3 regions of the Enterobacter sp. C3_dUdeg genome follow, and region 2 is predicted to be linked to each of the others. Evidence: predicted binding sites of a transcription regulator. Region 2 holds the regulator's gene; each other region holds the start of a gene.
The links. Region 2 encodes PurR, which represses purine synthesis genes. Its sites were predicted from a motif close to CANGCAAACGTTTGCNTG; they were not measured.

Region 1: a site for PurR is predicted at 1,964-1,981, ahead of purM (phosphoribosylformylglycinamidine cyclo-ligase). Genes of this name have one in related genera too.
Region 3: a site for PurR is predicted at 1,889-1,906, ahead of purE (5-(carboxyamino)imidazole ribonucleotide mutase). Genes of this name have one in related genera too.

What each region holds. Positions count from the first base shown of each region.
Region 1 covers NZ_BAAKFX010000007.1:118,066-121,273, reverse strand. The annotation lists gene upp (uracil phosphoribosyltransferase) at 1-118, opposite strand, end outside; gene AC27FC_RS16360 (6-phospho-beta-glucosidase) at 345-1,775, opposite strand; gene purM (phosphoribosylformylglycinamidine cyclo-ligase) at 2,042-3,079, shown strand; gene purN (phosphoribosylglycinamide formyltransferase) at 3,076-3,208, shown strand, end outside.
Region 2 covers NZ_BAAKFX010000001.1:1,301,227-1,304,434, forward strand. The annotation lists gene AC27FC_RS06110 (MFS transporter) at 1-155, opposite strand, end outside; gene cydH (cytochrome bd-I oxidase subunit CydH) at 319-408, opposite strand; gene purR (HTH-type transcriptional repressor PurR) at 706-1,731, shown strand; gene punR (DNA-binding transcriptional activator PunR) at 1,749-2,660, opposite strand; gene punC (purine nucleoside transporter PunC) at 2,775-3,208, shown strand, end outside.
Region 3 covers NZ_BAAKFX010000002.1:273,858-277,065, forward strand. The annotation lists gene ppiB (peptidylprolyl isomerase B) at 1-488, shown strand, start outside; gene lpxH (UDP-2,3-diacylglucosamine diphosphatase) at 492-1,214, shown strand; gene AC27FC_RS08950 (YdgH/BhsA/McbA-like domain containing protein) at 1,352-1,561, shown strand; gene AC27FC_RS08955 (hypothetical protein) at 1,630-1,815, shown strand; gene purE (5-(carboxyamino)imidazole ribonucleotide mutase) at 1,977-2,486, shown strand; gene purK (5-(carboxyamino)imidazole ribonucleotide synthase) at 2,483-3,208, shown strand, end outside.

The DNA.
Region 1 (3,208 bases), on a different contig from region 2:
TCAGCAGGCTGCCGACTTCAGATGCCAGTTCGCGAAAACGCTTCGTGCTGATGTCATGCTCACGCATCAGGCCCAACTTGTGTTTAACGAGTGGGTGTTTCACTTCCACAATCTTCATTCTCTTTCTCCTCTGAGGTGGCGTCCGCAAAAAAATCGCGGGATTATACCGCTTTTTTCGGATTAGGCCATACCCATGTTGCTTGACGTATATCAAGCAAAGTGATTTAGAGACAAAAAAACCGGAGGCGAGACTCCGGCTTGGGTGCGGGGTTCTGCCCGGTGGCACTGCGCTTACGCGGCCTACGTGTAGTGTAGGTCGGGTAAGCGTTAGCGCCACCCGACAATTACAGGTTCTCGCCGTTGCTCGCAATCACCTGCTTATACCAGTCGAACGATTTCTTTTTACTGCGGTTCAGCGTGCCGTTCCCTTCATTGTCTTTATCCACAAAGATAAAGCCGTAGCGTTTTTTCATTTCGCCCGTACCGGCAGACACCAGGTCGATGCAGCCCCACGGGGTGTAGCCCATCAGCTCCACGCCATCTTCCACCACCGCTTTTTTCATCTCGCGGATATGGGCGGCCAGATAATCAATACGGTACTGGTCGTTCACCGTGCCGTCGCTCTCCTGCACGTCGATCGCGCCAAAGCCGTTCTCAACGATAAACAGCGGCAGCTGGTAGTGATCCCAGAACCAGTTCAGGGAGTAACGCAGCCCGACCGGGTCAATCTGCCAGCCCCAGTCGGATTTCTGCACGTACGGGTTAGAGACCAGGCTCTTGCTTTCGTCGTAATCCAGCTGCGGGTTGTCCGCCGTCGCCTTGGTGGCGAAGGACATGTAGTAGCTGAAGCCGATGTAATCGACGCAGCCCTGCGTCAGCGCGGCTTTATCCTCTTCGGTGATATCCAGCGCGAAGCCGCGACGTTCGAAGTAGTTGAGCAGGTGCTGCGGGTACTTCCCGCGAACGTGCACGTCGGTGAACCAGTAGCGGCGGTGCATGGCGTTCATCGCCATCATCATATCGTCCGGCGCACAGGTCAGCGGGTAGATAGGACACATGGCAATCATGCAGCCGATCTGCAGCGACGGGTTAATCTCGCGCCCCGCCTTCACCGCCAGGGCGCTGGCCACGAGCTCGTAGTGCGCCGCCTGGAACATCACCGGCTCACGGTCTTCACCCGGCGCGTACTTCAGCCCGGAGTTCGTGAACGGCGCAAAGTCTTCGTGGAAGTTAGCCTGGTTGTTGATCTCGTTGAAGGTCATCCAGTACTTCACCTTATGCTGGTAGCGCTGGAACACCACTTTTGCAAAACGAACGAAGAAGTCGATCAGCTTACGGTTGCGCCAGCCGCCGTATTCGGTGACCAGATGGAAAGGCATCTCGAAGTGAGAAAGAGTGATAACCGGTTCGATGCCGTACTTCAGGCATTCGTCGAACAGATCGTCATAGAATTTCAGGCCAGCCTCGTTAGGCTCAAGCTCGTCGCCTTTCGGGAAGATCCGCGTCCAGGCAATAGAGGTGCGGAAGCATTTGAACCCCATCTCGGCAAAGAGTCTGATGTCTTCTTTATAGCGGTGGTAGAAATCGATGGCTTCATGGTTAGGATAATTTTTCCCCTCCAGCACGCCGTTGGTGATTTCACGCGGCACGCCGTGCGCCCCCGCGGTCATCACATCGGCGACGCTCACGCCCTTGCCGCCCTCTTTCCAGCCGCCTTCCAGCTGGTGCGCCGCAACGGCCCCGCCCCACAGAAAATCTGCTTTAAATCCCGACATTCGCTTTCCCTCATTCTGCGTTATTTTCTGCAAAAACAATTACAGAAACCGGTTTCAGTTCGATGATGTGCAAAGGGAATAATCGTTGCAAGCAGTTCTCAGAAACCGGTTTCATTTTCGTGAACAGAGTCAAGTTTGGCTGCATTCACGAGGTACACAGAAAAAAAGATCCCCACGTCCAGAATAGGCTCGCAAACGTTTGCCTGGACTGTTAGAATTGCGCCGTTTTTTCTTACTAGCTATGCAATCGCGTGGGGATTTAAGCCGTGACCAACAAAACTTCTCTCAGCTACAAAGATGCCGGTGTTGATATTGACGCAGGTAATGCGCTGGTTGACCGAATCAAAGGTGTGGTGAAAAAAACCCGCCGCCCGGAAGTGATGGGTGGTCTGGGTGGATTCGGCGCACTGTGCGCGCTGCCGCAAAAATATCGTGAACCTGTTCTGGTCTCGGGTACTGACGGCGTAGGCACTAAACTGCGCCTGGCGATGGATTTAAAACGTCACGACACGATCGGTATCGATCTGGTCGCGATGTGCGTGAATGACCTGGTGGTACAGGGCGCAGAGCCGCTGTTCTTCCTCGATTACTACGCAACCGGCAAACTGGACGTGGATACCGCTGCCAGCGTGATTAACGGTATCGCCGAAGGCTGTCTGCAGTCCGGCTGTGCGCTGGTAGGTGGTGAAACCGCGGAAATGCCGGGCATGTATCACGGCGAAGATTATGACGTCGCGGGCTTCTGCGTCGGCGTAGTAGAAAAATCAGAAATTATCGACGGCAGCAAAGTGGCCGATGGCGATGTGCTGATCGCGCTCGCCTCCAGCGGCCCGCACTCCAACGGCTACTCCCTGGTGCGTAAAATCCTCGAAGTGAGCGGCTGTGACCCGCTGACCACCGAGCTGGACGGTAAACCGCTGGCTGACCATCTGCTGGCGCCGACCCGCATCTACGTGAAAAACGTGCTTGAGCTTATCGAGAACGTCGACGTTCACGCTATCGCTCACCTGACCGGCGGCGGCTTCTGGGAAAACATCCCGCGCGTCCTGCCGGACAACACCCAGGCGGTGATCGACGAATCCTCATGGCAGTGGCCAGCCGTGTTTAACTGGCTGCAGACCGCGGGCAACGTGAGCTCTCACGAAATGTACCGCACCTTTAACTGCGGCGTAGGTATGGTTATCGCCCTGCCGGCAAGCGAAGCGGATAAAGCGGTTAAGCTGCTGACTGAAAAAGGTGAAAACGCGTGGAAAATCGGTACGATTAAAGCTTCCGATTCCGAACAGCGTGTGGTCATTGAATGAAAAACATCGTGGTGCTCATTTCCGGCAACGGAAGCAATTTGCAGGCCATCATAGACGCCTGCAAGCAGAAGAAAATCAATGGCACCATTCGGGCAGTTTTCAGCAACAAGGCCGACGCGTTCGGCCTTG
Region 2 (3,208 bases):
CCGATAGCGTAGGCGCTGATTAACATCCCTGCCGCAGGGATAGAGACATCTACGCCCCGGGCAATAACAGGCAGTAACCCCATTGGGGAGAATTCAGTGGTGCCAATCCCAAAAGCGCCAATCGCCAGGGCCAGCAGGGGATAATTGATTTTCATGCGTCAACTCCGGATGCCGTGTCATGTGGTGACACAGAACAAAGAAGCAGAAAGCATGACATCAATCACAAAAAATGAGAAGTTAACAAAATGGCAAAAGATTTTTGCCAGAGAAGTAACAATCCGGGGAGTCGGGAGGGAGAAGGCTCTCCCTCCGCGTAAATCAGTGCAGCGCAGCCGTCAGACCGGCCGCAACAATCAGAGCCAGCACAACAACGGTGGTGAACAGCGAAAACTTAAGATCGGAACTCATCAATTTTTCTCCTTTTAATCCCCACACGAAAAGTGAGCTTGCTCATTTTTGCACAGATTACGTTAAAAATCTTCCTGGATTTATACTGATAACCACTTTACCTCTTCCCCTTTTCATCAAGATAGGACAAAATTCCACGCTAAATTTATTAGCGTACCGGCCATTGACCCCCTCCTGACGTCCCGTGTCGTTTTCCCGGCGTGCCGCAATTCAAGATTGCGAGATAAGGGTGAGAGAAGGCAAACGTTTACCTTCAAGTTTTTCAGGAGCTTAGGATATGGTCTGGAGTGACATTTAATGGCAACAATTAAAGACGTAGCAAAACGCGCAAACGTTTCCACTACAACCGTATCACATGTAATTAACAAAACCCGCTTTGTGGCGGAAGAGACGCGCAACGCCGTCTGGGCAGCGATCAAAGAGCTGCACTATTCGCCAAGTGCGGTTGCGCGTAGCCTCAAGGTTAATCACACCAAATCCATTGGATTGCTGGCGACCAGCAGTGAAGCGGCCTATTTTGCCGAGATCATTGAAGCGGTCGAAAAGAACTGCTTCCAGAAAGGCTATACCCTGATTCTGGGCAACGCGTGGAACAGCATTGAAAAACAGCGTGCCTACCTGTCGATGATGGCGCAAAAGCGCGTTGATGGCCTGCTGGTGATGTGTTCCGAGTACCCGGAATCCGTGCTGTCGATGCTGGAAGAGTATCGCCATATTCCGATGGTGGTGATGGACTGGGGCGAAGCGCGCGCAGACTTTACCGATTCCGTTATCGATAACGCCTTTGAAGGCGGCTATATGGCCGGTCGTTATCTGATCGAACGCGGCCACCGCGAGATTGGCGTGATCCCCGGTCCGCTGGAGCGCAACACCGGCGCGGGCCGTCTGGCCGGTTTTATGAAAGCGATGGAAGAAGCGTTGATCAACGTGCCGGAAAACTGGATTGTGCAGGGTGACTTTGAGCCGGAATCGGGCTACCGCGCGATGCAGCAGATCGTCTCCCAGCCGCACCGTCCGACCGCCGTGTTCTGCGGGGGCGACATTATGGCCATGGGCGCGCTATGCGCTGCCGACGAGCTGGGCCTGCGCGTACCGCAGGATATTTCCGTGATCGGGTATGACAACGTGCGTAACGCGCGTTTCTTCACCCCGGCGCTGACCACCATTCACCAGCCGAAAGATTCGCTGGGCGAAACGGCCTTCAACATGCTGATGGACAGGATCGTCAACAAACGCGAAGAGTCGCAGTCTATTGAAGTTCACCCGCGTCTTATCGAACGCCGTTCCGTTGCGGACGGTCCGTTCCGCGACTACCGTCGTTAATCGCTTTACGGGGCCAGCTATGCTGGCTCCCGTAACCATTCCCGGTTCAGCGTTTCGCTGTCTCCCAGATAATCCAGCAGCCAGGCCATCGCAGGCGAGACGTCATTTTGCTGCCATGTGAGGCAGCAGGCCGCATCCGGGAACGGATTCTCCAGCGTCAGCTCAACCCACTCTCCGGTATCGATGCGCGGACGCGCGAAATGAACGGGCACCATCGCGACGCACAGCCCGGCGCTGAGGCACGTCGCCGACGATTCCCAGTCAGGGGCCACCACCCGCCGCTGGTTGTCCAGAAGCCAGGTGATACGCTTGGGCAATGAACGGGACGTATCCTCCAGCACCAGCGACGGCCAGTTGCGCAGCGTGTCATCGCTGAGCGGCCCTTCCATCGCCGCCAGCGGATGGTCGCTTGCCACCACGCATTTCCAGCTCAGCATCCCCATATCGCGAAAAGCGTAACGTCCCCCGACCGGGATCGCCTGCGTAGCCCCAATCGCCATCTCTGCCCTGCCGTCCGCCAGCGCATCCCAGACGCCGTTGAACACCTCCTGCGAGACCCGCAGCTCGACGTCAGAGAAATGACGGTAGAAATCGACGATCATCTGCCGGGTGCGTTCCGGCTTAACGATGTTATCCACCGCGATGGAAAGATGCCCCCGCCAGCCGTTAGCGATCTGCTGACACTGTTCGCGGGTGATCTGCATTTTTTTGATAACAGAACGCCCTTCCTTCAAAAACCACGCGCCTGCGGGCGTTAATTCCACATCACGATGCCGCCGTTCAAACAGCGGAACCGCCAGCCACTCCTCCAGTTGGCGCACCGTGTAGCTTATTGCCGAAGGGACGCGGTGCAGCTCCTGCGCCGCACCGCTGAAGCTGCCGTTACGTGCAACAGCATCGACCACTTCAAGAGAATAATCTGACCACATTTTCTGCCTGCAAATTTTTTGAATGCACCCGCCAAATATTAGCGTTTCACAAGCGGCTTTGCACTCCCTACACTCAGCGCCAATGTATACCTGCCTCCTCAGGAGAATAAAATAATGCAACCCAGGAACGGTTTTTTAGCCTGGCTCGGCGGCTTAAGCGTGCTGGGCTTTTTGGCCACCGATATGTACCTGCCGGCGTTTGCCGCCATGCAGGAAGATTTGCAAACCCCGGCTGCCGCCATCAGCGCCAGCCTGAGCTTATTCCTCGCCGGCTTTGCCTTCGCACAGCTGCTCTGGGGACCGCTCTCGGATCGCTTTGGTCGTAAACCGGTGCTGTTGCTGGGCCTGGCCATTTTTGCCGTGGGCTGCCTGGGGATGTTATGGGTACGCGATGCCACCTGGCTGCTGGTGCTGCGTTTTATTCAGGCCGTGGGCGTCTGTGCCGCGGCAGTGACCTGGCAGGCGCTGGTCACCGACTACTATCCGGCTAACCGCACAAACCGTATTTTCGCTACCATTATGCCGCTGGTGGGCCTCTCACCTGCCCT
Region 3 (3,208 bases), on a different contig from region 2:
CTTTCCACACTAATCATGGCGATATCGTAATCAAAACCTTTGATGACAAAGCGCCTGAAACAGTTAAAAACTTCCTGGACTACTGCCGCGAAGGTTTCTACAACAACACCATTTTCCACCGCGTGATCAACGGCTTTATGATCCAGGGCGGCGGTTTCGAACCTGGCATGAACCAGAAAGAGACCAAAGAAGCGATTAAAAACGAAGCGAACAACGGTCTGAAAAACACCCGCGGTACGCTGGCAATGGCCCGTACTCAGGCGCCACACTCTGCCACCGCGCAGTTCTTCATCAACGTGGCGGACAACGACTTCCTGAACTTCTCCGGCGAAAGCCTGCAGGGTTGGGGCTACTGCGTATTCGCAGAAGTGGTTGAAGGGATGGACGTGGTTGACAAGATCAAAGCCGTCGCTACTGGCCGCAGCGGTATGCACCAGGACGTTCCTAAAGAAGACGTTGTGATTACAAGCGTGACCGTCAGCGAGTAATTCGTGGCGACACTCTTTATTGCGGATCTGCATCTGCAAACAGAAGAACCGGCGATAACCGCCGGTTTTCTGCGTTTTTTACGCGGTGAAGCGAAAAGCGCCGATGCGCTGTACATCCTGGGCGACCTATTTGAAGCCTGGATTGGCGACGACGACCCTAACCCGCTGCACCGTGAAATGGCAGACGCCATTCACGCCCTCGTGGATTCCGGCGTTCCCTGCTATTTCATTCACGGCAACCGTGATTTCCTGATCGGCAAGCGCTACGCCCGCGAAAGCGGCATGACGCTGCTGCCGGAAGAGCAGGTGCTCGACCTCTATGGCCGCAGGGTTCTGATCATGCACGGCGACACGCTCTGCACCGACGATACCGGCTACCTGGCGTTTCGCGCCAAAGTCCACACCCCGTGGATCCAAAAGGTGTTCCTTGCGCTGCCGCTGTTTATCCGTAACCGCATAGCTGCCAGAATGCGCGCGGGCAGTAAAGCCGCCAACAGCAGCAAATCCATGACCATCATGGACGTGAACCCGCAGGCCGTGGTGAGCGTGATGGAAAAGCATGGCGTTCAGTGGTTGATCCACGGTCATACCCATCGTCCTGACGTCCATTCCCTTATCGCCAACGGCGAACCGGCCCATCGCGTGGTATTAGGTGCCTGGCACACCGAAGGCTCCATGGTCAAAGTCACGCCAGAGGGCGTGGAGCTGATCGCCTTTCCGTTTTAACCCCTCGCACCATCATTCTATTTTTTTGAACAATATCGGCAAATTGTTTCGATTTTAATCAGCCCGTGGTCGGCCTATTATTTATCACATCAGGGCAATACGCCCTATCCCAGATAAAATACTTAAGGAATACGACCATGAAATCTATCAAAACTTTCGTTGCAGTTGCCGCTCTTTCCCTGGTTTCTTTCGGTTCTTTCGCTCAAAGCGTGAGCGCAACCGCCTCTACCCTTGACCGCGCAGAAGCGAAAATTGCCGCGCAGGCCGCCGAGCAGAATGCCTCTTATAAAATCACGAGCGCGAAGGTCAACAACCGCGTGTACATGACCGCAGAACTGACTAAATAAAAACCCTGATTGCCGTGCCGCCAGCGAAGACGTGCGACAGCGACAATACGATGAGGAAGGAACAGAGAATGAAAAACATCAGCATCGTAAGTACCCTGCTGCTGGCAGTCGTGGTGTCCACTGGCGCACAGGCCGCGGAGAATCGCTTCTCCGTGCCAAAATCGGGCTCGAATGCCGACACCGGCATGGTGAATCATATCGATGTCAGCCGCGCGTTCGACAACGAGAACCTGTCCGCAGGGGATCTTCAGTAACATCACATAAAAGACCGCTATCGTGCGGTCTTTTTTGTTATCGCTTTCTCGCCATAAGTGCTCGCCTTTTAACCGCGCAACCGTTTTCCTTGCCCGTATAACATGCTATTCTCTGTGCCCTCGAAAGCAGTGTGTTTCGCACCACAGGAGTTTTAAGACGCATGTCTTCCCGCAATAATCCGGCGCGTGTCGCCATCGTGATGGGGTCCAAAAGCGACTGGGCTACCATGCAGTTCGCCGCCGAAATCTTTGAAATCCTGAATGTTCCGCACCACGTTGAAGTGGTCTCCGCGCACCGTACACCGGACAAACTGTTCAGCTTCGCCGAAAGCGCCGAAGAGAACGGTTATGAGGTGATCGTTGCCGGCGCGGGCGGCGCAGCACATCTGCCAGGCATGATTGCCGCCAAAACCCTGGTGCCGGTACTGGGCGTTCCGGTCCAAAGCGCCGCGTTAAGCGGTGTGGATAGCCTCTACTCAATCGTCCAGATGCCGCGCGGTATTCCTGTCGGCACGCTGGCGATTGGTAAAGCGGGTGCTGCCAATGCCGCCCTGCTGGCGGCGCAAATTCTTGCGACGCACGATAAAGCATTACACCAGCGTCTGGCGGAGTGGCGTAAAGCCCAGACAGACGAGGTGCTGGACAATCCGGACCCGCGGGGTGCGGCATGAAGCAGGTTTGCGTCCTCGGTAACGGCCAGCTAGGCCGCATGCTGCGTCAGGCCGGTGAGCCGCTGGGTATTGCCGTCTGGCCCGTCGGGCTGGACGCCGAACCGGAAGCCGTACCGTTCCACCAGAGCGTGATCACCGCCGAGATCGAACGCTGGCCAGAAACGGCTCTGACCCGCGAGCTGGCGCGTCATAACTCCTTCGTTAACCGCGACGTGTTCCCGATCATCGCCGACCGTCTGACGCAAAAGCAGCTGTTCGACAAGCTCGGTCTGCCGACCGCGCCGTGGCAGCTCCTGTCCGATAAAAGCGAGTGGAATGACGTTTTCGCGATGCTGGGCGAGCTGGCAATCGTGAAGCGCCGCGTGGGCGGCTATGACGGCCGCGGCCAGTGGCGCCTGCGTGCAGATGAAACGGCAGAACTGCCGGACGATTGCTACGGCGAGTGCATCGTTGAGCAGGGCATCAACTTCAGCGGTGAAGTGTCGCTGGTTGGCGCGCGCGGGCACGACGGGCATACCGTCTTTTATCCGCTGACGCATAACCTGCATCAGGACGGCATTCTGCGCACCAGCGTCGCCTTCCCGCACGCCAATGCTGACCAGCAGGCGCAGGCGGAAGATATGCTCTCTGCCATCATGCACGAACTCGGGTATGTGGGCGTCATGGCGATGGAGTGCTTTATCACCCCGTCCGGTCTGCTGATCAACGAACTTGCGCCGCGC